DNA from 4 places in the Arthrobacter sp. FW306-2-2C-D06B genome. Region 1 is predicted to be linked to each of the others. Evidence: riboswitches for the same ligand, from Rfam matches in the RefSeq annotation. Region 1 holds a riboswitch; each other region holds the start of a gene.
The links. Region 1 has a riboswitch for S-adenosylmethionine ahead of LFT47_RS04990 (hypothetical protein). Riboswitches for the same ligand answer to the same signal wherever they lie in the genome.

Region 1 (7,348 bases):
GGGCCAAACCTGACACGTTCAGCCACAGCGCCGCTGATCAGCGCGACAGTGATGATGGCGAACGTGGCTTGGAATCCTATGAAGACCATGTCCGGCAGCCCGGGGGCTTTCCCGCCAATGACGCTGGCCAGTCCGCTGAGTCCGAAGTTCGCGAAGGGATCTCCGATGAAGCCGCCCAGGGTATCCGGGCCGAACGCGAGTCCGTAGCCCCACAGGGCCCAGACCACCGCGACCACGCCGATGGCCCCGAAACTCATCATCATGATGTTGAGGACGGACTTCATCCTGACCAGGCCACCGTAGAAGAACGCCAAACCTGGCGTCATGAGAAGGACGAGGGCGGAAGCTGCAAGCATCCAGGCGGTTGCGCCGGGATCGAGGGTCTGGGGGTTCACATCCAGCCCTACGCTGAAGAATACTGGGTTCATTTCGGGAGCCTTCCTGCATATACGGCGCTCCATGGCGCCCGCACGGCGAGACCATTTTTAAAACGAACAGGTCCTGGTACCTCACGGGTTACCGACCTTGACGAGTTGCGTTGACTCGAACGTACAGTCGCCCTGTTTCAGCATTCGGCACCGATCATTTCAGGCACGTAACAGCACAGGCCCCAGAGTTAAATCCTGAAGTCAGGCATGTTTCAGTCGTGTTACACGCCGCGTGTCGGCCTCGTACGCCGGGGGGCGCAGTGCCAGCGTCAGCGACTGGCTGCCGGCACCAGGATCCAGAGCACCTCAACGGGCTCGTCCGTCGGATTGACCCAGGTGTGCGGCTCACGGCCCGGGAAGGACAGCGTGTCTCCCTCTTCGAGCTCGTACTCCTCGTTGGTGAGGATCAATTTGATCCGGCCCTTGACGACGTGAAGGACATCGACGTCGCAATCGACGGCGTAAAGCTCGGCTTCTCCGCGGCCGCGTGGCTCGATGGAGGCCTGCAGGATCTGCAACCGACGTTCCGATCGAGCAGTCAGGAGCCGCTCCACGATTCCCTGGCCACCGAGCGAAATCCGCGGCCCGTCGTCGCGCCGGGTCAGGTGCGTCTCCGGTGCGGCGAAAAGGTCTCCGATGGACACCGAAAGAACTTGGCAAAGCGTCACGAGGGAAGCGACCGACGGCGATGTCAGGTCACGCTCCACGCGGCTCAGGAACCCTTTGGTCAGGCCAGTGGCGTCGGCAACCTGCTCGATGGTGAGCCGCTGCGATTGGCGGGCGGCACGGATTCTGGAACCGATGGCAACGGGGACGTTGCTCGGTTCAACGGGGAGAGCCTTCATTCACGAACCTTTCAGGCCGTTTATGCGGCCCTGTCATTGCAGCAATAGTAGCCGGATCGCCCGCGTGGCAGCGCCTTTGGCTAGCTGGAGGGCAGCCGATGTGTCCGCTCCGCAAGACAGCGTCTTGACTGTTACTCGCATCACTACGTATCCTCATAGGCAACAAGTGTTGTTTGTGAGGCATACATCACAGACTACTCTCCCCAATCACCAGCGCAGAGGCCTTCCGCAACCCCGCACGAAACCCAGCGGACCGGCGTCGGAATCCCCAGGAACTCTGCGCATCACTTTCAGGAGCCAACCGTGGACTCTTCGTTCATCAATATTGCGATCGTGGTGGTGTATTTGCTCGCCATGCTGGCCTTCGGCTGGTGGGGCAAGTCGCGCACCAAGAACAACAGCGACTTCCTGGTGGCAGGACGCCGCCTTGGTCCGATGCTCTACACGGGCACCATGGCCGCCGTCGTCCTCGGTGGCGCATCGACGGTTGGCGGCGTCGGCCTCGGCTACAAGTTCGGCATCTCCGGCATGTGGCTGGTAGTCGCGATCGGTTCGGGCGTCCTCCTCCTGAGCCTGCTTTTCGCCGGCACCATCCAGCGACTGAAGATCTACACGGTCTCCCAGATGCTGAGCCTGCGTTACGGCCAGCGCGCCACGCAGACCTCCGGCATCGTCATGCTGGCCTACACCCTCATGCTGTGCGCCACGTCCACGGGCGCCTACGCCACCATCTTCGTTGTCCTTTTCGGCTGGGAGCGCTGGCTTGCCATCGCCGTCGGCGGCGCCATCGTCCTGGTCTACTCCACGATCGGCGGTATGTGGTCCATCACCCTCGCCGACCAGGTGCAGTTCATCATCAAGACAGTGGGCATCTTCTTCCTCATGCTCCCGTTCGTCCTCAACGCCGCCGGCGGCTTCGACGGCATCCGTGCCCGTGTTGACGCCAGCTTCTTCCAGTTGGACGGCATCGGAGCGCAGACCATCATCACGTACTTTGTGGTCTACACCCTGGGCCTGCTGATCGGCCAGGACATCTGGCAGCGCGTTTTCACCGCCAAGACCCCCAAGGTCGCCCGTTGGGGCGGCGCCACTGCCGGCATCTATTGCGTCCTGTACGGCGTGGCTGGCGCCTTGATCGGCCTGGCCGCACGGGTGGCACTGCCCAACATCGACGTCAAGGCCCTCGGCAAGGACGTTGTCTACGCCGAGGTTGCCACCCACATCCTGCCGATCGGCATCGGCGGCCTCGTCATGGCCGCAGCAGTCGCGGCCATGATGTCCACCGCCTCCGGAGCCCTCATCGCCGCGGCCACCGTTGCCCGCGCCGACGTGGTCCCGTTCGTGGCCAGCTGGTTCGGCAAGACGATCAACACCGACGACACCGAAAACCCTGAGCACGACGTCAAAGCCAACCGCTACTGGGTCCTTGGCCTGGGCATTGTTGCCGTGCTGATCTCCATGGCGGCGCAAGACGTGGTGGTGGCCCTGACCATCGCCTACGACATCCTGGTGGGCGGCCTCTTGGTTGCCATCCTGGGCGGCCTGGTCTGGAAGCGCGGCACCGGTATTGCCGCGGCCTGGTCCATGGCGGTCGGATCCATACTGACGCTTGGCCTGTTGATCGCCTACGCCACGGGAATCATCCCCAGCGAAGACGGTGTCTACGCCAACGATCCCATCTACTGGGGCCTCGGCGCCTCGCTCCTGGTCTACGTTGTGGTCTCCCTGCTGACGCCGCCAACCGAGCCCGCGGTCCGCGAAGCTTGGGACCGCCGCGTTGCCGGAGCGGTCACCGAGGAACTCCCCTTGGAGGTACACCCGGTGGCCAGCCACTAAGCTTCACACAATCAAGTACGACGGCGGCGCCGCACCTTCTCCTCGAGGGTGCGGCGCCGCGCCTGCATGTACAGTAGGAACAGCTTCAAGAGATGTGGCGCCAAGCTCCGACTTGCCACACGCCAACCCCATGTTCGCGGGTGGTTCGGATGAAGAAGCGGCCCGGCTCGGACCAGAGACAACCGAACGGGCAAGAGCAACTCCCCAGGAGAAGGCCATGCCTTTCGAAAACGGCGCCAATGCCACAGCCGACCGCAGCACCCTGTCCGGCACCCTCTTGTTGCCCCGCCCCCGGCGGGTGGACGAGTTCGTCCGGGTGATTCCCGGCGTCGACCTCTCCCAAGGCTCCGTCACGTTCGTGGTGGACGGAAAGCTGGAACGCTATTGGCATCATGAGCCGCGACTCATCACCGAAGCGCTCTCAAAGGCAGTCCAGCCCGCCCGCTGGTTCCCCGCGACACGGAAACTCACCCTTACGGTGGCGGCAACCGGGCACCGGGCAGGCGTGCAGAGGCACTTCATCCTGAGCGCGTTCTAGCTGCCAGGGCTTCAGCACCTCGGGTTCAGGGAGCCGGGCTATTCGATCTCTTCGGCCTCACGGTGTTCGTCGGCATCGAGCGGAACCACCCGTTCGTCGTCGTCAAGAACCTCGGGCTGGTCCTCCCAATCTTCCTCCACCGCCAGGTCCTCGCTGTAGTCATAGGCGGGATCGGCCTCGACCGTGGGGCGGTCGGGGTGGCGAGCGTGGGTCTCGGTGCTGTCCATGGTGCAACCTCCGTTCGACGTGCCGCTGAGCCCATCGCACAGGCATAAGAGGCAGCCGTCCAACGCTACCCCGCCAATTCGTGGACCCTGTCCATCCATCCCAGCACTGCCTCCTGCCGCGGTCAAGGCTTCCCGGGAGCCTCCCCTTTTTGAGGCGGGCCTAAATTATCCAGTGAGGATTACCGGCCGAAAAACCGCGGAAATTGGCGATAGAGTGGAGCCGCAATGAGGCGATGAAGCCCGCCCCAGCAACCCAGGAGTCCCGGTGCAACCGCACACAAAACCCTCGCATCCAGACAACTCGCATTCAGACAATCCGCAGGACTCAAGCAGTCCATCGCAAGACGTAGCAACCCCCAAGACTCCCCCGTCGTCGTCGGACATCAAGCGCTGGCGGCAGTACTTGGCGGATGAGCGAGCCGAGGCCGCCGTTTATCGCCAACTGGCGCAGCGCCGTGACGGCGAGGAACGCGAAATCCTTTTGGCCCTCGCAGAGGCCGAAGGCCGCCATGAGGCACACTGGCTCAAGCTCCTCGGCGAACATGCCGGCATGCCGAAGGCGGCATCGATCCGAAGCCAAATGCTCGGCTTCCTGGCCCGGAACTTCGGATCGGTGTTCGTGCTGGCCCTCGCCCAACGGGCTGAAGGCCGCTCGCCTTACGCGAAGGATCCGGCAGCGACCCGCGCTATGGCGGCCGACGAACAGATCCACGAAGAAGTAGTCCGCGGCCTGGCGACGCGCGGCCGCAACAGGTTGTCCGGCACCTTCCGCGCGGCCGTATTCGGCGCCAACGATGGCCTGGTCAGCAACCTCTCCCTCGTGATGGGCATGGCCGCCACCGGCGTTCCCGCCACCGTGGTCCTGTTCAGCGGTATCGCCGGCCTGCTGGCGGGCGCCTTATCCATGGGTGCCGGCGAGTATGTCTCGGTACGCTCGCAGCTCGAGCTCCTCAAGGCCACGCGCCCCACCCAAGCAACGCTGACCGCAGCACCGGCCCTGGACATCGAGCACAATGAGCTGGTCCTCGTATATCTGGCCCGGGGCATGTCCCGCGAAGCCGCCGAACACCGGGCCGCGGAGCGCATGGGCCTCTACACCTGCGATTGCGATCCCAGCCTCTCGCTCCACCCCGAAGTGGAAGAAACCGTCAACGAGCACGAGGCCGTGGGCTCCGCCTGGGGCGCCGCGATCTCGAGCTTCTGCTTCTTCGCTTCGGGCGCCATCGTGCCCATCCTGCCGTTCATCTTCGGCATGACAGGCTTCGCGGCGCTTGCTGTGGCCGGTACGCTGGTGGGCATCGCGCTTCTGTCGACCGGCGCCGTCGTCGGCTTGTTGTCCGGAACCTCGCCGCTGACCCGCGGCCTCCGGCAGCTGGCCATCGGGCTCGGTGCGGCCGCGGCGACGTATGGGCTGGGACTCGTCTTCGGCGCAGTCATCGGTTAGTAGCGCCGGCCCGACGGGGCGTCGGCGCAGGAACTTGGGGGAAGACTTGCATTCAAACTACGGTTACGACGGCGGTCCGCCGCCCAAGCGTCCCAGTACCGTTTTGGCGCTGTTCCGAAACTTGATGGTGGTGGCGGTCGTCGCTGCCGTAGCCGTGCTGGTCAGTGGATTCCTCCGGGGCGACCCGGGCATCAGCGGCTTGCTTCCGAACCTTGCTCCTTCCGCCCATGCCACGGCAAGCACCCCCGGGCAGGACGGGGCTCCCGGGCGGGGGCCACAAAAGGCGGCCCGTGCGCCGGATACCCCACCGCCTGGACTGGAGGAAGCCGGGCAGCCGCTCGGCTCCCCCGCGAAGCCTGCGGTAGCCAGCAGCTCCTACAAATTCCTCGCCACCAACGCCGACGGCACCCCCGTTGGCTACTCTCCGTGCCGGCCGTTGCACTACGTGGTCAACGCAGCCCTCGCCCCAGCCGGATCCGAGGGACTCATCGCCGACGCCATCGCCAAGATCGCCGCCGCCACTGGCCTCAAATTCGTTGACGACGGCACGAGCGCGGAAAACCCCTCCGAGAAGCGCAAGCCGTACCAGCCCGCGCTCTACGGAGATCGTTGGGCACCCTTGCTGATTTCGTGGACCACTCCCGAGGCGGCTCCGGCGTTGGCAGGAACCGTCATCGGAACCGGGGGCAGCACCATGTACAGCTTCGGCACGGGACCCAAGAGCTACGTCTCCGGAAGCCTGGACCTCGACGCCCCGCAAATCACGGAACTGCTGGGCGTCCGCGGGGGCGCCCATTATGTCTCGGCGGTCATTCAACACGAACTTGGCCACGTCGTGGGCCTTGACCACGTAGAAGATCCAATCCAGCTCATGTACCCGGAGATCGGCGCCCCCGATGGTTTGGCAGCCGGAGACCTGAACGGGCTCTACAAACTCCACACCGCCCTGTGCCGGAGCGATCTGTAGCGCAGCCCAGGCCCTCCCCCGGCTCTGGCCCACGCTCAACCCTGCCCACCCCCACGGGACATGCCCCCTGTTCAGCCCCAGCAGTGGACATATGAGCACTATGTCCACTGCTCCAGGCCAAGGCTGGGCATGCTCAACGGGCAATGAGTGCTATGTCCACTGCTCCTGGCCAAGGCCGGGCATGCTCCGGGTGTCCAATGCTCCCAGCCAAGGCTGAGCGTGCTCCGGGCCTGAGCCGCGGGCGACATGCTCACCCTTCAGAGCCGCCCCCTCGCGGGACATGCCCCCTGTTCAGGCCCAGCAGTGGACATATGAGTACTATGTCCACTGCTCCAGGCCAAGGCTGGGCATGCTCAACGGGCAATGAGTGCAATGTCCACCGCTCCTGGCCAAGGCTGGGCATGCTCAACGGGCTATGGGTGTGGATCGTTGGACATGTCCCTAGCTGGGGGTCGGCTGTAGCAGCCGGGCGGGCTTGAAACTGGCTCCTGCGCCTGGATAGGACGGGACCACGATCCGGGCGTGGCTGTGGATCTCGTTGACCGTGGCCTTGGTGTGTTCGGCGATCCGTTCCAAGGTGGTCACCCACATCCCGTCCATGGCCTTGACGCGTTCGATCAGTTGCTCCAAGGCGACGGCCTTGGATGGACGGCCGGAGATGAACGGGTGGTTGGTCAAGACGAAGCAACTGCCTTGGGCGTGATGGGCTTCGGCTTCCAAGGTCCACATCTCCAAGACCTTCGCCGGACTCTCGATGACGCCGCTTCCTGTCACTCCCGGGTAGAACGCGTATTGTTCCCAATCGTCCAGCGCCCAATCCACCGGGATCTCCACGATGTCCCGTGAATCGCTATGCCCCGAATCGCCCGGGGCAACCGCCATGCGGTAGGGGGCATCGCCGTCGAGCAGGCTTGAATCGTAGAGGAAACCACGGTCCGCGAGCAGTGCCGGCGAATGCCAGTTCAGCTCCCACCACGGTGCCCTGTAGCCGACCGGCCTGACCCCGGCTACCTTCGCGAGGGCTTCGAGCCCACGGTCCAGGTAGCTGGCCTCGGTGGCGGCG
Region 2 (7,348 bases), 450 kb from region 1:
GCGCAGCCTTGGACCTGGCCCTCATCACCCGGCTCAAAGAGGCCGTCCAGCTGCCGCTTGTCCTTCACGGGTCCTCCGGCGTGGCGGACGAAAGGCTGGTGGCGGCAATCCGGGCCGGTATGACTAAGATCAACGTATCCACACACTTGAACGGGTTTTTCACCCGCGCCGTCCGTGAGTACCTGGATGCCAACCCTTCCGTGGTGGACTCCCGCAAGTACATCAAGGCCGGACGGGACGCCTTGGTGTTGGAAACCGCACGTCTGCTGACGCTGTTCGCGAAAGTGAACTAGTCCTAATTTCCGGAAGGTTCGTGATGACCCGCAACGATCGACTGACAGCCATCCTTGATCTCCTCGCCGAGTCAGGGCATGTTGAGGTCGAGGATATCGTGTCCCGGCTGGCCGTCTCGCCGGCTACTGCGCGCCGTGACCTGGACAGCCTCGCCAAGCAGCGGCTCCTGAGCCGTACCCGCGGCGGTGCAACCACGGGATCAGTGGCCTACGAACTTCCGGGGCGCTACAACAGGGATGATCACGCCGAGGCCAAGCAGCAGATAGCCTTGGCAGCGTCGGAGCTCATCATGCCCGGGGCCGTGATAGGACTCAGCGGCGGCACCACCAACACGGCCCTGGCCCAGGTGCTGTCCACCCGCGAAGACCTCAACGCGCCCTCCAACCGGCCCATGCTGACCGTGGTCACCAACGCCATCAACATCGCCGCCCAGCTTGCCGTGCGCCCCAACATCAAGATCATGGTCACCGGCGGCATCCTGAACCCGCGTTCCTACGAACTTGTCGGGCCCTACACCGATGTCATCATGCAGAAGGTTGCCTTGGACATCGCCTTCATCGGCGTCAACGGAGTGGATCCGAAGATCGGCCCCACCATCACCGACGAGGGAGAAGCCATGGTGAATACCGTCATGGCCCGGCGCGCCACCGATTCCTATGTCCTCGCCGACTCCACGAAGATCGGCAAGCGTGCCTTCGCGGCGATGGCCGGGTACGATTTCCGCCGGCTCATCACGGATTCGGGCATCACGGCAGAGGACAAGGCTGCATTTGAAGCCGGCGGCACCGAAGTAATCGTGGCCAAGGACGCCTAGCCGCGTTGCGCGTCAGAAGACCATCGGGGGAGCGTTCAGCACGGTTTCGTCCGTGCTGCGCTGCACCCACTGGCTGAACGGCGTGTCGAGATCGTATTTGTCCTGGTCGTTGCGGATAAGCGTCCGCAGCTCCGCGTTGCCCGGGTTGTTGAGGGACTCGAAGTACTCCACCGACCAGTGGAACCACCGCATGCAGAAGAGCCGCATGGTGAGGCCATGCGTTACCAGCAAGGTGTTGGGCGCGTAGTCGGGTTTCTCCCAATGCCGGTACAGGGTTTCCATGAAGGACGAAATCCGGTCGTAGACATCAGAGCCTGATTCGCCCTCGCGGAACCGGTAGAAGAAATGCCCGTAGAGGTTGCGCAGCTCCTTTTGGTCCCCGATGTCTCCCGCAATCTGGAAGTTGGCCCAGTCCTGTTCACGCAGCCGGGGCTCCTCGATGACCCTCTCCGTGAGGCTGCCCAGATTCAGTGCCTCGAGGGTCTGGTATGCCCGAAGGTAAGGCGAGACATAAACGCACACAGGTTCGCCGTCGAGCTTCCTGCGCAGCGCCTCACCCGCGGCCCGTGCCTGCTCGATGCCGAGCTCCGTCAACGGGATACGGTAATCGGGCACACGGTTGTAGATGGAAGTGTCGGCGTTGGCGGCGGACTGGCCGTGCCGGATCATGAAGATTCGTGCTGGCGCGCTCATCCCACCAAGCATAGGGTCAGGAGCCGCCCGGCCCATGCAAGCGGACAACCGTGGACCCAGCTCGGAGGGAAACATCAGGCAAATGCAGGCAAGATAGGAGCATGCTCCTAGCCTCAACGCGCCGGTTGCGCGCCGAAGTGCTGATTGTCCTTGGCCTGTCCCTCGGCCAATCGGCCGTGTACTCCGTGGTGCAGTTGCTGGACAAGATGACCCAGGGGCCCTTGGCCCATGCGACGTCCACCCTCAACCGCTCGCAGAGCACGCGCGAGTACTTCGACCTCACCTACCAGCTGCTGGACATCGCGTTCGCGTTGGTCCCGGTGGTGTTGGTGTTCTACTTCCTGTCTTTGCACCGCCAAACGGCGGAGAGTCCCTCGGGCTTCACCCGGCTGGGCTTCAACTTCGCCCGTCCGGGCCGCGACGCGTTGCAAGGACTTGGCCTCGCCGCGCTGATCGGGATCCCGTCGCTCGGCCTTTACGCAGCCGGCCGTGCCCTCGGGATCACGACGGCGATCATCCCCAGCGGCCTGGACTCCTACTGGTGGACCGTGCCGGTGCTGGTCCTCTCCGCGGTGCGGCACGCCGTCGTCGAAGAAGTCATCGTGGTGGGCTACCTCCTGGACCGGTTCGGGAAGTTCGGGTGGAGCACCCCGCTGGCGATCGTGCTCAGCGCGCTCCTTCGCGGCAGCTACCACCTGTACCAAGGCTTCGGACCTTTCATCGGCAACGCCGTCATGGGCCTCGTTTTCGGCTGGATTTACACGAAGACCAAACGGGTCATGCCGCTCGTCGTGGCCCATGCGCTCCTGGACATCGTGGCGTTCGTCGGCTTCAGTGTCTTCGGCAAGGCCATCGGGCTGGGCTAGGGTTCGAGTTAAAAGGTTTCGGCCGCCATTGCGGGGTGACGTCATTGGCACCCGCATATGGCGGCCGAAGTTTTCCGGGCCTTCCCGGCCCGTTGGTCCGTCAGATCGTGACGGGATGGTCCGTCAGATGGTGACGGCTCCGTTGGCGGTTTCGAACGTTACCGACATGATTCCCGGGGTTCCGTGCGGAGCCATCCATTGGACTGCAACGTCCTCAAGCGGCTTCTCCACTGGTTCCCCGAGCCACTGGGTGACGCGCTCGGCGGAGCCGGCAATGGTGAGGCTGGACATCTTGACGTCGCTTGGGTACACGAGGGATGGGTGAAGCGCAGGATCGCCCTCCCAACGGAGCAAGTAGGGAACCTGGGGATCGGCGATGAGTCCCAGGATGCCGATCTGCGACCAGACGAGTTCGCGGCCGTCCGGAAACTTGCGGTTGCCGGGGACAGCGGCGCGTCCGAGCCGCTGTTCGAACGGGCTCAGGTCGTCAACAGCGACGCACCAGCCCATCCACCCACCTCCTGCGGCGGAGCGTGCACGGACGGCTTGTCCAAAAGGTGCCTTGTCGGATGCCGGGTGGTCTAGGACCTCGACGACTTCCAGGTATTTGTGGTCAGCAAGGGGGATGATCATGTTCCGGGTACCGAAGCGCGGATGCACTCCGCCCCGGACTGCGTCCACTCCCAATGCTGCGGAAATTCGCTCGGTGGTGGCCAAGAGGCCATCTCGTTCACAAGCGTAAGAGACGTGATCCATGCGCATGGCTTCATCTTGGCACTTTGTGATGGAGCTCTCAGCTAAGTCAAGCCTAACCAAGGTGGGATGTATCGAAAAGGCAGCTCGGAGTCACTTCAGGACGCGCCGCGACCGAAAACTACCGTGTTCGTCACAAAGCTTCCGGAGCCCGCAATACCGTCCCTAGACTGGCGGCAACCGAACGCCGGCTGGCGGAATACTTCAGCCCGGCAGGCTGAAGCACGGCGAGAGCCCAGACAACCAGGAGTCCGCATGTCCCAAGGATGGTCATTCGAAACGCGCCAGATCCACGCCGGCCAGGAGCCGGACGCTGCCACCGGCGCCCGGGCACTTCCCATCTACCAGACCACTTCGTTCGTCTTTCCCAGCGCGGAAAGCGCGGCCAACCGCTTTGCGCTGGCCGAGCTGGCACCCATCTACACCCGGATCGGCAACCCCACGCAGAATGCGGTGGAACAGCGCATAGCGAGCCTGGAGGGTGGACTCGCGGCACTCCTGCTGAGCTCCGGCCAGGCCGCGGAAACGTTCGCCATCCTCAACGTCGCCGAGGCGGGCGACCACCTGGTCGCCAGCCCAAGCCTCTACGGCGGCACGTACAACCTGCTGGCGCACACACTGAAGAAATTCGGAATCTCGGTCACCTTTGTCGAAGACCCTGACAACCTCGACCACTGGCGCGACGCCGTGCAGCCAAATACCAAGCTTTTCTTCGCCGAAGTGGTCTCCAACCCCCGCCAGGACGTTTTGGACATCGAGGGCGTCTCCCGCATCGCGCACGAAGCCGGAGTCCCGCTCGTTGTGGACAACACCCTCGCCACGCCGTACCTGATCCGGCCCATCGAGTGGGGCGCGGACATCGTGGTGCATTCGGCCACCAAATACCTGGGCGGGCACGGATCTGCCATAGCCGGCGTCATCGTGGACTCCGGCAACTTCGATTTCGGCAAGGACCCTGAGCGCTTCCCCAACTTCAACACTCCGGACCCCAGCTACAACGGACTGGTCTATGCCCGCGACCTCGGCAAGGACGGTGCCCTCGGCGCGAACCTCTCCTACATCCTCAAGGCCCGGGTCCAGCTCCTGCGCGACCTCGGCTCGGCAGTTTCACCGTTCAACGCTTTCCTGATCTCCCAAGGAATCGAAACCCTCAGCCTGCGGGTGGAACGTCACGTGGACAATGCCACCAAAGTGGCGCAATGGCTCGAAGGGCGCGACGACGTCGAATCGGTCGCCTACGCGGGGCTGCCTTCCAGTCCGTGGTTCGAACGCGGGCGGAAATACGGACCCCGGGGCACGGGCGCCGTAGTGTCCTTCACCATCCGCGGCGGGATCGACGCCGGCAGACGCTTCGTGGACGCCCTGGAACTACATTCGCACGTGGCAAACATCGGGGACGTCCGTTCCTTGGTCATCCACCCCGCGTCCACGACACACAGCCAGCTGACCCCCGAACAGCAGGCCGTGGCCGGAGTGACCCCGGGCCTGGTGCGGCTGTCCGTGGGGATCGAGCACATCGACGACATCATCGCGGACCTTGAGTCAGGATTCCGGGCGGCGAAGGGCAGCTAGTGCCGCTCCGGATGGTGCAGGAGGCCGGCGGGCGACGCAGCATGAATCTTCGCCGGCTGGCCTCCTCAGTCCCTGCTTCGTGAACAAAACACGGTCAAGTGTCACAAAGATGTCATAATCTTCGTCAGAAGGGGTCCGTTTTTCCTAGACTCTTCCTATAGGTCATGAGTGCCAGCGACAGCCCCGGCTTGCTGGCCGGCAACCCTCCATTCGCGGCGGGGTGCCCCGGGTGAAGACCTGGCCCTTCGCTGTGTTGGCGGCGGGCAAGCGCGATGTGAGGTGTCAACGAATGACAATTGCTGCAACAGCCATACCCCTTTCCGGTACCCAGGACGGAACCCTCAAATATGTTTCCGTTGGCGGCCTCGAGCTGGAGGCCGGAGGTTTCCTGCCGGACGTCGTCCTTGCGTACGAGACGTGGGGCCGGCTCAACGCAGACGCTTCCAACGCTGTCCTGGTGGAACACGCCCTGACCGGCAGCACCCATGTGGCCCGTGGCGAGAGCGACGAAGAAGGCTGGTGGGAACAACTCGTTGGCCCGGGCGCCACCATCGACACGGATCGCTACTTCGTGGTCTCCGTCAACATCGTGGGAGGCTGCTACGGCAGCACCGGGCCGTCGTCGAGCGCTCCTGACGGCAGGCCGTGGGGCTCCCGTTTCCCGCTCGTGACCCTGCGGGACAGCACCATAGCCGAAGCCCGGCTGGCCGACGCTTTGGGGATCCGTAGCTGGCACACCGTCGTGGGCGGATCCATGGGCGGTGCCCGTGCACTCGAATGGGCCGTCGGCTATCCGGACCGCGTTGGACAATGTGCCGTGATTTCGATCGGGGCGTACAGCACTGCCGAGCAGATCGCGTTCGCGCAGGCCCAGACGCTCGCCATCCGGCAGGACGCCGACTTCAATGGCGGCGACTACTATGGCCAGGCCGCGCCCGAGGCGGGGTTGGCCCTTGCCCGGCGGATCGCCCACATCACCTATCGTTCGGCGGATGAACTGGACTTCCGCTTCGGCCGGAACGCCCAAGGCGGTGAGGCGCCCCTTCAGGCTGCCGCGTTGGGGGACAGGGGCCGTTACCAGGTGGAGAGCTACCTCGACCACCAGGGACGCAAGCTGGTCCAGCGCTTCGACGCCAACAGCTACATCGCCATCACCGAGGCCCTCATGAGCCACGACATCACCCGCGGCCGCGGCTCATTGGAGGAGGCGCTGTCCGGGGCAACGGCGAAGTTCTTCATTGCCTCGGTTGACTCGGACCGGCTCTACTTCCCGGAACAATCCCACGAGTTGGCAAAGGCCTTGCCCGGTGAGGTCCCGGTTCACGTCATCGAGGCGCCGATCGGGCACGACGGTTTCCTCACCGAGATCGGCCAGCTCGGTCCCCAGCTGCGGGAATCTTTCTTCGGCTGACGCAGGCCTTCTTCGGCTGAATCAGCCGTTCATGATCTCCTGGCGGAGCTTCATGTAATCCTCCATGGCGATTTTCCCGTCGCTGTACTCCTGGTCCAGTTCGGCCAGTTTCCGTGCCCGGTAGCCTTGGGGCGCGCTGCCCGGCTGGGGCGCGCTGTTCGTTTGCGGAGCAGCCGACGACGGCGGAGCGGCCTGCGGCAGGGGCGTCGCCACCGGGGGTTGCGGCTCAGCCGGGAAGATTACCGGGGGTTGCTCCGGGTATCCGACGGGGTAATTCTGCGGAGGCAAGTCCCGGAGCCTGCGTTGGCGCGATCGGTTGTACATGCGGATCCCCATTGGAATCAGCCAAGAGCAGACGATGATCCAGAAGATCAAATTGTTCACGGTGGAGGCCTCCTAGGTCTTTCACCAGCTTAGCCCCGCTCCCTGTGACCCGCCCTGTGGTTCCCGCTCAACTCCGGGGCAGGAAGGTGTCGGCAGGACCGAAGACGGGTCCCGGCGTCGGGCGCTTCGGCAGGATTCCGTCACCGGAGGACCGGTGCCGGATCCGCCGGATGACCCAGGGGACAAAATACTCGCGTGCCCATACGAGGTCGCCCGAGCGGGCTTCGCGCCAACTGCGCTGGGGGAGCGGCTTGGGGAACAGCGGCTCGAGGTTGTGCGGCACATTGAGTGAGTCGAGGACCATCGCGGCGATGGTGTGGTGGCCGAGCGGCGAGAAATGCAGGCGGTCTTCGTCCCACATCTGGGAGTTTGAGAGTTGGCGCAGGGACCACATATCAGCGATCACGGCATCGTGGCGGGCGGCCACCGTGCGGAGGTTTTCGTTGTAGATGGCCACCTTGCCGCGGATCCGGCCGAGTACCGACGACACGGTGTCCGGGCCGTTGAAGAGAACCACGGTGGCGCCTTCGGAGCTCAGGGTCTGTACGGCGGCATCGAGTT
Region 3 (7,348 bases), 2.0 Mb from region 1:
AGACTAGATCCGACTGCACCCCGTGAACACCGCACCACTTGAACGCAACACCACCTGAACACTGTGGCACGCCATCCAGGAGGCAAAACATGTCCCTCGTCCGTTTTCTCGCCAGGCCAATGTTGGCTTCCAGTTTTGTCGTCGCAGGGCTGGACAAGCTCAAGAACGCGGATGACACTGCCAAACAGCTCTCTCCGCTGCTCCGCCGCGCTTCCGAGTCCCTGCCTTTCCCGGCCGACGAGAAGGTGCTGGCAAGGGTCATAGGCGGCGCACAAGTCGGCGCCGGCGCCTTGCTGGCCCTCGGCAAATGTTCCCGGTTCTCGGCAAGCCTGCTTGCCGGCATTTCGGTCCTCAACACCTTTGTCGAGTGGCGTTCTGCCGACATCAGCTCCAAGGAAGGCCGCGTCGCCCGCCGCGCCCAGTTGCTCAAGAATATTTCGCTGACGGGTGGCGTTTTCCTTGCCGCCGTCGACACCGCGGGCAAACCGAGCCTCGCATGGCGCGCCGAACACCTCGCCATGGACGCCAAGAAGGCTACAGGCAAGCAGTTCAAGAAGACAGACCGGGCCGTCCGCAAGGCCGTAGACAACGCAGTTGGAGCATAAGGAAGCATGCCCGGAACCCCCGCGACGCAGACAGACGATTCAGGGAGCACCACAGCCTCCGCACTCCCCCTGTGGCCGGCACCCTTCGCCAGCCACCCCGTGGATGCCACGGTCACGGTTCCCGGTTCGAAGTCGCTGACCAACCGCTATTTGGTCCTGGCGGCATTGGCCAACGGCCCAAGCAGGCTGCGGGCGCCCTTGCATTCGCGGGATTCCGCGCTGATGGTCGAGGCCCTGCGCCAGCTGGGTGCCACCATTACCGAGGTTCCCGGCGATGGACACTACGGCCCGGACCTTGAAGTCACCCCGATCAACCCCGTGGCTGTCGCATCGGACACCTCCATCGACTGCGGCCTGGCCGGCACGGTCATGCGTTTCGTGCCGCCGCTCGCGGCCCTCCGCAACGGCGCTTCGGTGTTCGACGGCGATCCCCACGCACGCCAACGTCCCATGGGCACCATCATCGAAGCCCTCCGGACACTCGGAGTGGAGGTCAGCGCACTTGACGGGCACGCGGCGCGCTCCCTGCCGTTCAAAGTATCCGGCACGGGCTCTGTCCGCGGTGGCCACCTGGTCATCGACGCGAGCGCTTCGTCGCAGTTCGTTTCAGCCCTGTTGCTGGTCGGTGCCCGGTTCGATGAGGGCCTGCACCTGGAGCATGTCGGCAAGCCCGTGCCGAGCCTCGACCACATCAACATGACCGTCTCGGTCCTGCGCGGCGTCGGAGTGCAGGTGGATGACTCCGTGCCGAACCATTGGCGCGTCGCCCCCGGTACCATCCAGGCGTTCGACGAGCGGATCGAACAGGATCTCTCCAACGCGGGTCCCTTCCTCGCCGCGGCGCTGGCCACGAGGGGAACCATCCGGATCCCCAACTGGCCGGTCAACACCACGCAAGTCGGGGACCTCTGGCGTGACATCCTCGCCACCATGGGTGCAACCGTCACGCTGGACAACGGCACGCTGACAGTCACCGGCGGGCCGGAGATCCTGGGCGCGGACTTCGACGAAACCAGCGAACTTGCCCCTACAGTGGCGGCTTTGTGTGCCCTGGCCAGCGGTCCTTCCCGGCTCACCGGCATCGCGCATTTGCGTGGACACGAAACGGACAGGCTGGCTGCCTTGGTCGCCGAAATCAACCGGCTTGGCGGCGATGCCGAGGAAACCAGCGACGGCCTGGTGATCCGGCCCGCAGCGCTGCACGCCGGCGTCGTGCATAGCTACGCCGACCACCGGATGGCTACCGCGGGCGCCATCCTTGGGCTCGCCGTCGAGGGTGTACAGGTCGAAGACATCGCGACGACCTCCAAGACCATGCCCGAATTTCCGCAAATCTGGGCATCGATGATCAGTGCCGGCCCAGCGGGCGCGGACACCGCTTCAACGGAGACAAACAACTAACGATGGCCCGCGACGCAAGCTCCTGGGATGAGTCCGATGTCCGGATCCGCCCCAACAAGAAGGGCACACGCCCCCGCACGAAGGACCGCCCCAGCCACGACGACGCCGTGATCGGACGCATCATCACGGTCGACCGCGGCCGCTACACCGCGATCGTGGGCGAAAGCTCGGACAACGAGCGCATCGTCATTGCGGCCCGCGCCCGGGAACTGAGGCGCTCCCCCGTGGTTCCCGGAGACTTCGTGGCCCTCGTCGGCGATGTGTCCGGAGCCCCGGACACCCTCGCCCGCCTCGTGCGCGTCGAGGAGCGAAAGACCCTCCTGCGACGAAGCGCCGACGACACGGATCCGATCGAACGGGCCGTCGTCGCCAACGCCGACCAGCTCGTCGTGGTGGTTGCGTCCGCCAACCCGGAGCCGCGCACCGGATTCATCGACCGCGCCTTGGTGGCGGCGTACGACGCCGGAATCGAGCCGCTGCTGCTCGTCACCAAAGCGGACGTCAAGGACCCGACGGAATTGCTCGCCAACTATGTGAGCCTTGGCTTCCCCATCATCATCAGCCGGACGGCCGACGCCGGCGCCTCCGGCATCGATGCCCGTTCCGACGACGGCTTGTCCGCCCGACTTGATGGCGACGCCGTCGGCCAGTTGCGGGACTACCTCGACGGCAAGGTCACCGTGCTCCTGGGCCATTCCGGCGTCGGGAAGTCCACGATGGTGAATGCCCTCACCGGCGCCGAGCGCGCCACGGGCGGGGTCAACGCCGTGACGGGTCGGGGACGGCACACTTCGTCCTCTGCCCTCGCACTGAAGCTCAGCGACGCCCCCGGTGGCAGCTGGATCATCGATACACCCGGCATCCGCTCCTTCGGCCTCGCCCACGTGAACCCGGACCGCATCCTGCATGCCTTCCCGGACCTCGAACCCGGAACGGAGATGTGCGAGCGAGGCTGCAAGCACGATGCCTCCGCGGTTCGATGCGGACTGGATTCCTGGGTCGCCGATGGCCACGCCGGCGAGGCAGGTCCGGCCCGTTTGGCGTCGTTGCGCCGCCTCCTCGGTGCGGACCCGCGCATGGAAGCCCAAGAGGCGAAGGAACTGGGCACGGTCAACTAACAGCACGGTCAACTAACTGCGCGATTGCCGTCCTACATCCCCGGCTCACCGGCGAAGAGACGGTAGTTTGGAACCATGACCCAACCCGATTCGAGCTACAACGACGACCTGCGGCTGGCACACGTCCTGGCCGACTCCGTCGATTCCCTGACAATGGAGCGGTTCAAGGCACTCGACCTCCAGGTCGAGACCAAACCCGACCTGAGCCCCGTCACCGATGCCGACAAAGCAGCCGAGGAAGCAATCCGTGGGCAGCTCTCCCGTTCCCGCCCCCGCGACGCCGTCCTCGGGGAAGAATTCGGCAGCACGGGCCACGGCTCGAGGCGTTGGATCATCGATCCCATTGACGGGACCAAGAACTTCGTGCGTGGCGTACCCGTCTGGGCCACGCTGATCGCCCTCGTGGACGAGGGCGAGGTAGTAGTGGGGCTCGTGAGCGCTCCGGCGCTCGGCAAGCGTTGGTGGGCGGCCAAGGGCTCGGGCGCCTACATGGGCCGATCGCTCGCCGCAGCCACCCGGTTGAAGGTTTCCAACGTGTCGCGGCTCGAAGACGCGTCGCTCTCCTACTCCGAGCTTTCCGAGTGGAAGCAGCACGATAAGCTGGACAACTTCCTGGGCCTCGAGAACGATGTCTGGCGTAGCCGTGCCTACGGTGACTTCTGGTCCTACTGCCTCGTGGCTGAGGGCGCCGTGGACATCGCCGCCGAGCCGGAACTCCAGGTCTACGACATGGCGGCCTTGGTGCCGATCGTGACGGAAGCCGGCGGGCGCTTCACGTCCCTGGACGGCGCCGATGGTCCCTTCGGCGGAAACGCCGTGGCCACTAACTCAATCCTGCACTCCGAGGTCCTCAAGAGACTCAACCCCGAGCTCGACGACCTCCTCTAGTCCACTCTCTCCACTGAATAAACGACGGCGGACACCCACTTTTGGGGGTGTCCGCCGCTTTTTCTTCGGCAGAAGGCATATTTTTGCGGCGGTGTAATAATCCGCTTAACAATCGCCGGTCACATTGGAATGAGCCTTGCCGGTGTCCTACGCTCTTTACAGGTCACGAGTGCCAGCGCGAAACCCCGGTTTGCTGGCCGGCAACCCTCCATCGCGGCGGGGTGCCCCGGGTGACGACCCGGCCGGTCCGGAACGGATGCGGCAAGCGCGGACCCCCTGCACGCAGGGGTCCCTCTTGAGTGAGGTCCCATGAGCACAGCCACATTTACTTCCCCGGTTCTTTCGGTGAACAACGAATCTGCACAGCACCGCGGTGAAACCCTCCCCCGGGCATCGCGCCCACTCGCCGCGGTCACCGGCGCGGAGTTGCAGGCACCCCTGATCCAGGGCGGCCACATTCGCTACGCCAACCTTGACTACGGCGCTTCCGCACCTGCCCTGACGGTGGTTTCCGCGTACCTCAACGAGATCCTGCCGTACTACGCGAGCGTCCACCGCGGCGCGGGCTATGCCTCCCAAATCAGCACCTCGGTCTACGAGAACGCCCGCAACATCGTCCGTGACTTCGTTGGCGGGCGGCCGGACGATTCGGTCATTTTCACGCGCAACACCACCGACTCCCTCAATCTGCTGGCCGGCTGCTTGCCGGTTGAAGACGGTCGACACATTGGCGAAGTCCTTTACCTGGACATCGAGCACCACGCCAATCTCCTCCCGTGGCAAAGTGTCCCACACCGCAGCATCGTTGCCGTGGGAACGTTGTCCGAGACCGTCGGCAATGTCCGCACGGCCCTCTCCCACGGTGGCGTCAGCCTCCTGGCCGTCACCGGCGCGTCAAACGTGACCGGTGAAATCCTCCCCATCAAGGAACTCGCTGCCTTGGCCCACGAATTCGGCGCGCGGATTGTGGTGGACGCGGCGCAACTCGCCCCCCACCGCAGAATCGACATCGCCGCAGCGGAGGTCGACTACTTGGTTTTCTCGGGGCACAAGCTTTATGCACCGTTCGGCGCAGGTGTCCTGGTGGGCCGTCCCGACTGGCTCGACGCCGGCACGCCGCACCTGGCCGGAGGCGGCGCCGTCCGCGAAGCGCGCCTCGATTCCGTCAGCTGGGCCACAGGACCGGCCAGGCACGAAGGCGGGTCGCCGAACGTACTCGGCGCGGCCACTCTCGCCCGGGCCACGCAGGTCATCGCCGGCCTCGACCACGATGAATGGCACGCCCACGAGGCAGCCATCCGCTCGCACCTGGTCGAGGGCCTCAAGCAAATCGACGGCGTGACGGTGCACCAGATCTTCAGCGACACCGATCCCCAGGACACCATCGGCGTCGTGAACTTCTCGCTCCAGGGCTACGACGCCGGACTTGTGGCTGCCTATCTTGCGGCCGAGCACGGCATCGGCCTGCGCGACGGACGCTTTTGCGCCCACCCGCTGCTCAAGCGCCTCGGACTACCTTCCGGATCACTTCGAGCCAGTTTCGGCGTGGGCTCGCGCTTGGAAGACGCCACCCGGCTCATTGCGGGCATCCAGGCGCTCAAGAGCAACGGCCTCGGTTGGGACTACGTAGTGGATGCCGGCCGCTGGGTACCGGCGAACGACCACCGCAGCTACCCGGAGTGGGCTCCCAACACTCCAGGGACCGCAGGAGCCGCTCCCTGCAGCACCGACTGATTGCGGTAGATTCGTAGGGTATTTTTCCTGTCCTACGAAGGAGTTCCCGCGTGGCCACGCGACCCAAAGGCACGTCAGCCGGCCCCAAGCTCTATGAGGAACGGCGCCTTGAACTCGGCCGGAGTTTCCAGGACGGCGGAGAACACTATGATCGTGTCCGGCCCGGCTACCCTGCGGATTCGGCGGACTGGCTGCTGCCGGAAGGCGCCCGGGACGCGGCAGACATCGGCGCCGGCACCGGAAAGTTCACTGCGCTCTTCGTCGAGCGCGGGCTAGCGGTGTCCGCAGTGGACCCCTCCATGGACATGCTCACCCAGCTCCGCAAAACGTATCCACAAGTGGTCGCCCTGAAGGGCACGGCCGAAGCAACTGGGCTGGCGGACTCAGCATTCGACGTCGTCAGCGTTGCCCAGGCCTGGCATTGGTGCGATCCCCTCGCCGCGAGCACCGAGATCGCCCGGATCCTTAGACCCCAGGGCACTATCGGCTTGATCTGGAACCAAATGGACACTTCGGTGCCCTGGGTCCATCGTTTGACCCGCATCATGCATGCGGGCGATGTCCATAAACCGGACTTCCGGCCTGTGGTGGGCCCGGAGTTCGCGGACCTCGAAAGTCACGTGACACGTTGGGAGGATCCCGTGACTCCGGCCGATATCCTCGAACTTGTGAAGTCGCGCAGCTACTACCTGAGGGCGAATGACGCCACCCGGGCAAAGGTCATGGGCAACCTTCAGTGGTACCTCTTCGAACATCTGGGCCATTCCGAGGGCGAGGTCATCCCATTGCCTTATCTCACGCAGAGCTGGCGCGCGCGGAAAGTCTGATTCGGCCGGTACGCGATAGGCTTGGAACCGTGAAGACCAGTGCGCCCTCCTCCTCGATCGAGGACTACGTCAAGGTCATCTACTCCTTTACGGAGTGGCAGGACAAACCCATCACCTCCTCGCAGCTCGCGCAGCGGCTCGGTGTCGCGAATTCCTCCGTCTCTGAGATGGTCCGCAAGCTCAAGGACCAAGGCCTGGTGGACCACCAGCCGTACAGCGCCATTACTTTGACTCCCCAGGGCATACAGCTGGCCCTGGGCATGGTCCGCCGGCACCGCCTGATCGAGACCTACCTCGTGAGGGAGTTGGGCTACAGCTGGGATGAAGTCCACGACGAGGCCGAGATGCTCGAGCACGCCGTCTCGGACACCTTCATCGATCGCATGGCCGCCAAGCTGGGCAACCCCGGACGCGATCCCCATGGTGACCCCATCCCCGCCGCGGACGGTTCGGTGAGCCTGCCGCATGCGCACCGGATGATCGAGCTCGACGACGGCCATTCCGGGAAGATCACCCGGATCAGCGACGAAAACCCGGAGCTGCTGCGGTACCTGTCTGCCGAGGAAATCGACCTCGATGCCAGCATCGAGGTGATTGGCCGCAAACCTTTCGGCGGTGCGCTGGTGGTGCGGATCGGAAAAGGTCCGGGCAGCCGCGACTACGATCTCGCCGATGAAGTCGCTTCGGCGCTCTGGGTGGCCACGGACGCCGTCCACGAAGGCTGCGTCCTCGCGGAACGCTGACGAAAACCGTCAGGCGCGCTGGGCAGCCGTCC
Region 4 (7,348 bases), 1.4 Mb from region 1:
ACCGGCGGTGATTCCGGGGATCCTGTCTTTGTCACGGTACGGACCGGATTATTCGGCATGTCCGAGTCTTTCGCCCCGCTTTCCGGAGCCAGCCTTGAGAATTCAGTGATCAGGGTGGCTTTCGCCAAGGACAAAGTGAAGAACGGCCCGCGCATCGAGAGCGACCGCGGCTCGATTACGGAGACGCAGGAGCAGGAACTCTACAACTATTACGGGCTCGTGACCGAGGCCTCCGACGAAGGCGCCGCGGAGGAAACCAGTGCCGACGATGAACGGACGGCGCCTGGGGCCGCGGCTGGGGCGACCGAGTCGGAACCGGGCCCGCCACCCCCGCCCCGGCATCCGCCCCGTCCGCCGCACGGCGGCGCGCATCCGCCGCACCTGCACAAACATGTACCCCATCCCCCGCATCCCGGGCCGCCCCCGCCGCATCGGCCACCTGGGCCCTCGGCTGAACCGGAAGACATTCCGTAACCGGCGCCCGCGTGCCGGAGGATTTCAGCCGCCCGCCGTGATCCTCACCGCAGCGACGCCCCCGCCTGTTGAAGTGGCGGAAGCACCTGAATAAGCCCGCATTACTAGAATCTGGACATTGACCGACCCAGGCTGCAGCTGAACAACTCGCGAGTAGGAAGTAGCGCAATCGATCGTCTGATCCTGCAGGGCAAGGCCGATCCGGGGATCCTGGGCGATGACAAGGTGGACATCCGAGGCGCCAACACAGGCTGCGGTCAGAGTATACGAGCCCGCGTCCTGGACCCTTGCACTCTTTCCAACCCCGCTAACGGCGCCACCCACCGTGCCGGAATCCTCTAGGATCACCGCGCCGGAGGCGGCCCCGAGAAGCTTCCCGGCGGTAACGAGGTTGCTGGCTTCGAGCGCCACGGTTGCGTGGTCCTTGGTGGGCAACGGCGCCCGCGGAGGAGAAATCCGAGTGGCGCCGGCAGCCGGCCGAGGATCGCCGGCGTCGGTATATTGACAGCCGGACAAACCGGCCGCGAGCAGCAGCCCTGCCAGCAATACCGCTACAGTTCTGGTTCCCCCATGAGCCACCATGAATCCGAGTGTAGCGGGCCGCGCAATTTAGCATGGCGACCCTATTGCGCCGCCATGGCCCCAGTAGTTAACTAGTTGCGCCGCGCTAGCTTGATAGCCGCCTGGTGCGCCGGTTCTGGGGCCGGCGCACCAGGCTTCCCCAACTAACTCGCATTTGTTGTCGTTTAGCGGCCTGTAAACGACAACAAATGCGAGTCAGTTGGGCCTCTCAGGATCCGATGGGAGAAAGTGCCCGCACCAGACCGAAGAGGTCCTTCGGGTCATCGGGGTTCGCGACGAGGTCGATCTCCTCGAAGAATTCTGAACCCTCAACGGCGTCGCGGAGATACCGCAACGCGGAAAAGTCCTCGATCGCGAAGCCCACGGAATCGAAAATCGTGATCTGGTCCGTGGAGGTGCGGCCCAGCGCGTGCCCGCACAGAACCTGCCAGAATTCCGTGACGGGAAATTCGGCGGACATTTGTTGGATCTCGCCTTCAATCCGCGTCTGGGGATCGTATTCCACAAAGACATCGCCGAGGCCCAGGATGGCAGCGTCGAGTTCGGTCTTCCCTGGGCAATCTCCACCGATCGCGTTGATGTGAACACCGGGCGAGACCTGGGCAGCCGTAAGGATGGTGGCGTTGGCCTTGTCGGCCGTGCAGGTGGTGATGACGTCGGCGCCCTCCACTGCCTGGGCCGCGGACCCGGCGATGGTGATGTCGAAGCCGAGGGGAGCCATGTTCCGGACGAACTTCTCCATCGCAGCCGGATCCGTGTCCCAGATCCTGACGCTGTTAATGCCCAGAGCCGCCCGGAAGGCCAGGGCCTGGAACTCCGATTGGGTTCCGGTCCCGATCATCGCCATGGTGTGGGCATCCGGGCGCGCGAGTTTCTTAGCGACCATCCCGGACGTAGCCGCCGTCCGCAGCGCTGTCAGCACTGTCATCTCCGCGAGGAACGTCGGATAGCCGTTATGGACGTCGGACAGGACACCGAAAGCTGTCACGGTCTGGAAGCCACGCGCTGGATTCGAAGGGTGTCCATTTACATACTTGAAGCCGTATGTTTCCTGGTCGCTGGTGGGCATCAGCTCGATGACCCCAAACGGCGTGTGGCTTGCCACCCGCGGCGTCTTGTCAAAAGACTCCCACCGGCGGAAGTCGTCTTCCAAGTACTGAATCATCTCCGAGATGATGGTCTCCGGGCCCCGCCCGGCCGTCCAGCGAACCATATTGCGGACATCGACAAAGCGCGTCATGTGCGCTCCTTTCCCTCATAAGCACTGTTGCTACGAGGCTACGGAGCGGCGATATGCATCCACAATGGCCAGAGTACGTACTTTTCATTGAGAATACGTACAAAATGACGAAGCAAATTTTACATAATGTTCAAGCGGGTCCGTCCTGCGGGCGCCTACCGCAGGACGGAACTGAGCAACAGGCTCGTCTCGCTGTTGACGATCCCGTCGATCCCGCGGATCCTGCCGAGGACCTGGTCGAAGTCGCTGAGGCTTTCCGTGCGCAGCTCGGCCACGAGGTCCCATCCGCCGTTGGTGGTGTGCAGCGCCCAAATCTCCGGAAGTCCCCTGAGCTGGCGAATGACCTTGTCGGCCGATCTTCCCTCCACGGCAATGAGCGCAATAGCCCTAATCGCAAGTGGATCGACCTCGTCGCGCACTCTCGCAGTGAAACCAACGATGGTTCCGGAGGAGACAAGACGATCGAGCCTGCTATTCACAGTGGCCCTGGCGACGCCCAGCTTGCGCGCGAGGCTCGCCACGGACGCCCTGCCGTCTTCCCGGAGGGCGGAGAGGAGCTGACGGTCGAGGTCGGTGAGTGCTGCCATAAAGATAAACGTATCGCCCATTCCCCAAGCGGGCCTGAGTCCGTAGGGTATCGACATGAGCATCTACATCAGCCCCGACTCTGCTGCATGGTCGCTGACGGCCATGGCGACCGGTGCGTCAGCGGGATCAATCGATGATGCAAATGGCATGTCCAACTTGGTGAAGGAAATCTACGAGACAGAAGGTTTCGAAGCCCTGTCGGGTGTGGTTTTTGCCTTGGCTCATCACAACAGCCTCTCGCTGCATGCACTCGCCACGGCCACCGGAATATCCGTCCACGAGCTGCTGGAAATCCGGAAGCATCAAGGTTCCACTTTTCATCACTCCCCTACGGCAGTAGCGTCGCGGTTCGACGCCATTCCACCCCGGATCCAGGCAAGCCTGGAACCATTGCCTAATGAAACCGAGGCATAGGACCGCTGGCTCCCATCCTTCGCCAGCCTGACTGTCATCCGGTTACGGAACATGACGACGGCCGGTGATGCGGGCCGCCCTGCTGGATGTTATTTTTCTTCTTGAGTAATGAGCACCAGCGCGAAGCCCTGACTTGCTGGTCGGCAACCCTCTCTCCGGCGGGGTGCCTCAGGTGACTACTCGGCGTATCGACACTTTCGAACTGCAAGCGTGACTGAGGAGCACCAATGCCTGAACCCACCGAAGAAAAACTCTCGTACCGTCTCATCACGGGCCCTGACACGAAGGATTTCTGCGAGCGGATCTCCACCGCCCTCGCGGAGGGATACGTGTTGCACGGCAGCCCGGCCGCGACCTTCAATGGCACGGACGTGATTGTGGCCCAGGCCATCGTCCTACCCGCAGCGATCGCGAGCGCGGATGCAGCAGTTGCCAACGCGGTAGACCAGCTTGACGAAGAGTTCGACGGCGAGGGCCACGCATGAGCTACGCAGGCGACCTCAGCCCGCACGACGCCTGGACCAAACTGGAGCAAGGCGCCATCCTGGTGGACGTCCGCACCGAAGGCGAGTGGGCACACATTGGCATTCCGGATACCAAGGCCACCGAAAACGATCCCCTGTTCATCCAGTGGAACCTGGCCGGCGGCATCCCCAACACCCGTTTCATCGAAGAGCTGACGCAACAGGCTCCGGAAGCGGATGGCACCGAACTGGTCTTCCTTTGCCGCTCCGGCCAGCGTTCCATCGCCGCCGCGATCGCCGCAACCCAGGCCGGGTACACCGCATACAACGTCCTCGAGGGCTTTGAGGGCGAACCGGACCGCTATGGCGAGCGAACTGTGAACGGCTGGAAAAACCGTGGACTTCCGACGAACCTGGGGAACATCTAAGTGACTTTCAATCCTGACGCCGCCGGCTGGAGCCCTGATACCCAGGCAGTCCGCGGTGGTCTTGACCGCACCAATTTCCAAGAAACATCCGAGGCCGTCTTCCTGAACTCCGGATTCGTCTATGAGTCCGCCGCGGCCGCAGAGCGCGCATTCACGGGAGAGGACGAGCGCTTCGTCTACTCCCGTTACGGCAACCCCTCCGTGGCCACTTTCCAGGAGCGGCTCCGCCTGCTCGAAGGCACCGAAGCGTGCTTCGCGACGGCGTCGGGCATGTCCGCTGTCTTCACCGCGCTCGGTGCGTTGCTGGCTGCAGGTGACCGCGTGGTTGCCGCCCGCTCGCTCTTCGGTTCCTGTTTCGTGATCCTCAACGAGATCCTGCCGCGCTGGGGCGTCGAGACCGTCTTCGTCGACGGACCGGACCTGGAACAGTGGCGTGCCGCGTTGTCCGAGCCGACAACGGCAGTGTTCTTCGAGTCGCCGTCGAACCCCATGCAGGAAATCGTGGACATCGCGGCAGTGAGCGAGCTCGCTCACGCGGCGGGCGCCACCGTCGTCGTCGACAATGTCTTTGCCACTCCCCTGCTACAGCGCTGCGGGGATCTCGGCGCAGACGTGATCGTCTACTCGGGCACCAAGCACATCGATGGCCAAGGCCGGGTCCTGGGCGGAGCGATCCTGGGCACCAAGGAATTCATCGACGGTCCCGTCAAGCAGCTCATGCGTCACACCGGGCCGTCGCTTTCAGCGTTCAACGCCTGGGTCCTGACCAAAGGCCTGGAGACGATGGCGCTGCGCGTCAATCACTCCTCGGCGTCTGCGTTGCGGATCGCCGAATGGCTTGAGGATCAGCCGGCCATCAGTTGGGTCAAGTACCCCCTGCTGAAGTCTCACCCGCAGTACGACCTGGCTGCGAAGCAAATGAAGGCCGGCGGAACCGTGCTCACCTTTGAGCTGCTCCCCTCTGCGGGGCGATCGGCGAAAGAGGCCGCCTTCGCGCTGCTGGACGGGCTCGCCGTCATCGATATCTCGAACAACCTCGGCGACTCAAAGTCCCTCATCACCCATCCCGCCACCACCACGCACCGCGCCATGGGTCCGGAAGGCCGAGCGGCCATTGGCCTGAGCGACGGCGTCGTGCGGCTTTCGGTGGGGCTGGAGGATGTGGCCGACCTCATCGGGGACCTGGAGAGGGCCCTCAAGCAGGTCTAGCCCGCCGGGTTAGCCCGGCGCTTCGCGCCAGTCCTGGCGCACCCAGGTGAGGACGGGCTGCGGCTTGGTGTCGCTCTCGTCCCTCTCCGAGCGCATCGTGATCTGAACTGCGTGCTCGACGACGGCGGCCAACCCGGCGGCGTCGGGCGCGCCCCCGTTGGTCCCGCTCCAGCGCTCGGCAACACCACGCTGCTCGATGGCACCGTTCCCGCGGCCCAGGATGGCCGCCACGCCGGTTTGCACCAAGTCGAGTTCACCCTGTTCGGCGAGCACAGGTTCCAGGTACTCCACCAGCGACCATACGACGTCCGCGGCGGGCTCCGGGCGGAACGTTCCGAAATCCAGCAGTTCGGTGCGCAGTCCGAAGTTGCTTGCCTGCCAGGACGCCATCCGCAAAAGCGCCGTGGGCACGGCCGCTGGCTCTATACCGGCATGGTACTCACGAACGGAAGTCTCAACCAAGGCCCTGACGAGCACCGCGATGAGCGCCGCATCCTCGGCCCGTAGGCAGACATCGGCCACCCGGACTTCCACCGTGGGAACGTGCCGGGATAGCCTGGCGTCGAAATAAACCATCCCCTCGTCCAGCAACACTCCCGTTTCGATGAGCCTCCTGACAACCCGCCTGTAAGCAGCCAGGGAACCGAAGATTGCTGACGGTCCCGAGGACGGCCAGCGGTTCCACGCCTGCGTCCGGTAGCTCTCAAAACCGGTAGCCAGGCCCCGCCAGTAAGGGGAATTGGCGCTCATCGCCGTGAAGACAGCGAGCTTGTCCCGGATCCGGTCAAGGACCATCACTCCTTCCTCCGGGGACTCGATCGAGGTGTGGACGTGGAATCCGCAGGTGAGCTGTTCGTGCGCCGTGATGCCGAAACGTTCGAGCATGATGGCGTATCGGGGATCAGGAGTGGTGTGCAACGCGGCGTCCACGGGCGAGGTGGCCAACGCGGCGATCCTTGCGCCATGGCGCCGAGCGGCATGGCTCGCGAGGCCCCGCGCCCTGCGGATCTGGTGCAGGAGCTCGGCGTAGCTGCGGCATGGCCGGGTCTGGGTTTCGATCTGTTCAAGCTTGAGCTCGTGGCTTAGGCCGGTATCGGGGCCGTCGATCTCCTCAAGCGTAGGACCTATGTCGGAGCCATCTTGGGCGGGTCCGTCATAGGCGGGGCCGTCCTGAGCGGGGCCAGAGAGGAGCGCATCGGCAAGCGCGAGCGGCTCGCCGGTCACCGGATCGACGATCAGCAATTCCTCTTCCACACCAAAAGTGCGCACGGATCAATTGTGCGCCATGGCAGCCTCGCCGAGACAGAGCGGGATTTTGCGGGCCGCCCGATGGATTCTGCTGGATCACTCCTGCCATGCGGAACGAGTATCCCCATATTCCGGGCATTAGCGGAAGCCACCCCCGGGGTAATCCAGCAGAATGTCGGCCAACTCATCCACATACGCCACATTCTTTGGCCCGTCAGCCCCGACATCGTGACTAGCTGGATCCATGGATGCCCTGGATTTCCTCTCCTCAGTGGGCGGCGTCGCCCGGGTAGGTCTGCTTCGCGCCAACGGCTATACGCCCTCAGCGATCCACAAGTTGGCTTCCGCCGGGGCGCACCAACCACGAAAGGGCGTGTGGGCCCTCGAGTCGGCGGATCCGGAATACCTCACGGCGATCCTCAACAACGGACATGTCACGTGCGCGAGTGCAGCTTTACGCTACGGCCTGTGGATCAAAGACAGGCCCATGCGCTTGCATCTGGCTACGAGGCACTGCCGGGGCAGCGGTTTCGTCAGGCACGGCGGGCTTCGCCTCTCTCCGGAGAATGCCGTCCCCGTGGCATCCGTAGAAGACACCGTCATTCACGCTCTGACCTGTTTGCCGGACGTTGATGCTATTTCCATTGCGCAGTCGGCCATGCGGCAGTTCGGCATCCCGCAGGCCATGATCGAAAGTGAGA

Region 2: it holds a riboswitch for S-adenosylmethionine, as region 1 does, so the genes downstream of both, metX (homoserine O-acetyltransferase MetX) here and LFT47_RS04990 (hypothetical protein) in region 1, are expected to answer to the same signal.
Region 3: it holds a riboswitch for S-adenosylmethionine, as region 1 does, so the genes downstream of both, LFT47_RS14350 (aminotransferase class V-fold PLP-dependent enzyme) here and LFT47_RS04990 (hypothetical protein) in region 1, are expected to answer to the same signal.
Region 4: it holds a riboswitch for S-adenosylmethionine, as region 1 does, so the genes downstream of both, LFT47_RS19435 (DUF1737 domain-containing protein) here and LFT47_RS04990 (hypothetical protein) in region 1, are expected to answer to the same signal.

The regions. Positions count from the first base shown of each region.
Region 1 covers NZ_CP084560.1:1,025,094-1,032,441, reverse strand. The annotation lists gene LFT47_RS05005 (ammonium transporter) at 1-428, opposite strand, end outside; gene LFT47_RS05000 (helix-turn-helix domain-containing protein) at 698-1,273, opposite strand; gene LFT47_RS04995 (sodium:solute symporter) at 1,577-3,109, shown strand; SAM riboswitch class IV at 3,193-3,312, shown strand; gene LFT47_RS04990 (hypothetical protein) at 3,327-3,647, shown strand; gene LFT47_RS04985 (hypothetical protein) at 3,686-3,874, opposite strand; gene LFT47_RS04980 (VIT1/CCC1 transporter family protein) at 4,140-5,318, shown strand; gene LFT47_RS04975 (matrixin family metalloprotease) at 5,422-6,285, shown strand; gene LFT47_RS04970 (polysaccharide deacetylase family protein) at 6,727-7,348, opposite strand, start outside.
Region 2 covers NZ_CP084560.1:1,479,182-1,486,529, forward strand. The annotation lists gene LFT47_RS06945 (class II fructose-bisphosphate aldolase) at 1-293, shown strand, start outside; gene LFT47_RS06950 (DeoR/GlpR family DNA-binding transcription regulator) at 317-1,108, shown strand; gene LFT47_RS06955 (histidine phosphatase family protein) at 1,121-1,801, opposite strand; gene LFT47_RS06960 (CPBP family intramembrane glutamic endopeptidase) at 1,903-2,667, shown strand; gene LFT47_RS06965 (VOC family protein) at 2,791-3,429, opposite strand; gene LFT47_RS06970 (bifunctional o-acetylhomoserine/o-acetylserine sulfhydrylase) at 3,676-4,992, shown strand; SAM riboswitch class IV at 5,153-5,268, shown strand; gene metX (homoserine O-acetyltransferase MetX) at 5,282-6,403, shown strand; gene LFT47_RS06980 (hypothetical protein) at 6,425-6,787, opposite strand; gene LFT47_RS06985 (SGNH/GDSL hydrolase family protein) at 6,855-7,348, opposite strand, start outside.
Region 3 covers NZ_CP084560.1:3,072,865-3,080,212, forward strand. The annotation lists gene LFT47_RS14330 (DoxX family protein) at 90-605, shown strand; gene aroA (3-phosphoshikimate 1-carboxyvinyltransferase) at 612-2,006, shown strand; gene rsgA (ribosome small subunit-dependent GTPase A) at 2,009-3,124, shown strand; gene hisN (histidinol-phosphatase) at 3,200-4,012, shown strand; SAM riboswitch class IV at 4,174-4,286, shown strand; gene LFT47_RS14350 (aminotransferase class V-fold PLP-dependent enzyme) at 4,322-5,746, shown strand; gene LFT47_RS14355 (class I SAM-dependent methyltransferase) at 5,797-6,573, shown strand; gene LFT47_RS14360 (metal-dependent transcriptional regulator) at 6,603-7,316, shown strand; gene LFT47_RS14365 (MFS transporter) at 7,326-7,348, opposite strand, start outside.
Region 4 covers NZ_CP084560.1:4,166,587-4,173,934, forward strand. The annotation lists gene LFT47_RS19410 (hypothetical protein) at 1-474, shown strand, start outside; gene LFT47_RS19415 (hypothetical protein) at 499-1,056, opposite strand; gene LFT47_RS19420 (ornithine cyclodeaminase) at 1,265-2,296, opposite strand; gene LFT47_RS19425 (Lrp/AsnC family transcriptional regulator) at 2,452-2,883, opposite strand; gene LFT47_RS19430 (hypothetical protein) at 2,939-3,298, shown strand; SAM riboswitch class IV at 3,403-3,515, shown strand; gene LFT47_RS19435 (DUF1737 domain-containing protein) at 3,526-3,783, shown strand; gene LFT47_RS19440 (rhodanese-like domain-containing protein) at 3,780-4,190, shown strand; gene LFT47_RS19445 (O-succinylhomoserine sulfhydrylase) at 4,191-5,399, shown strand; gene LFT47_RS19450 (glutamate--cysteine ligase 2) at 5,409-6,668, opposite strand; gene LFT47_RS19455 (endonuclease domain-containing protein) at 6,892-7,348, shown strand, end outside.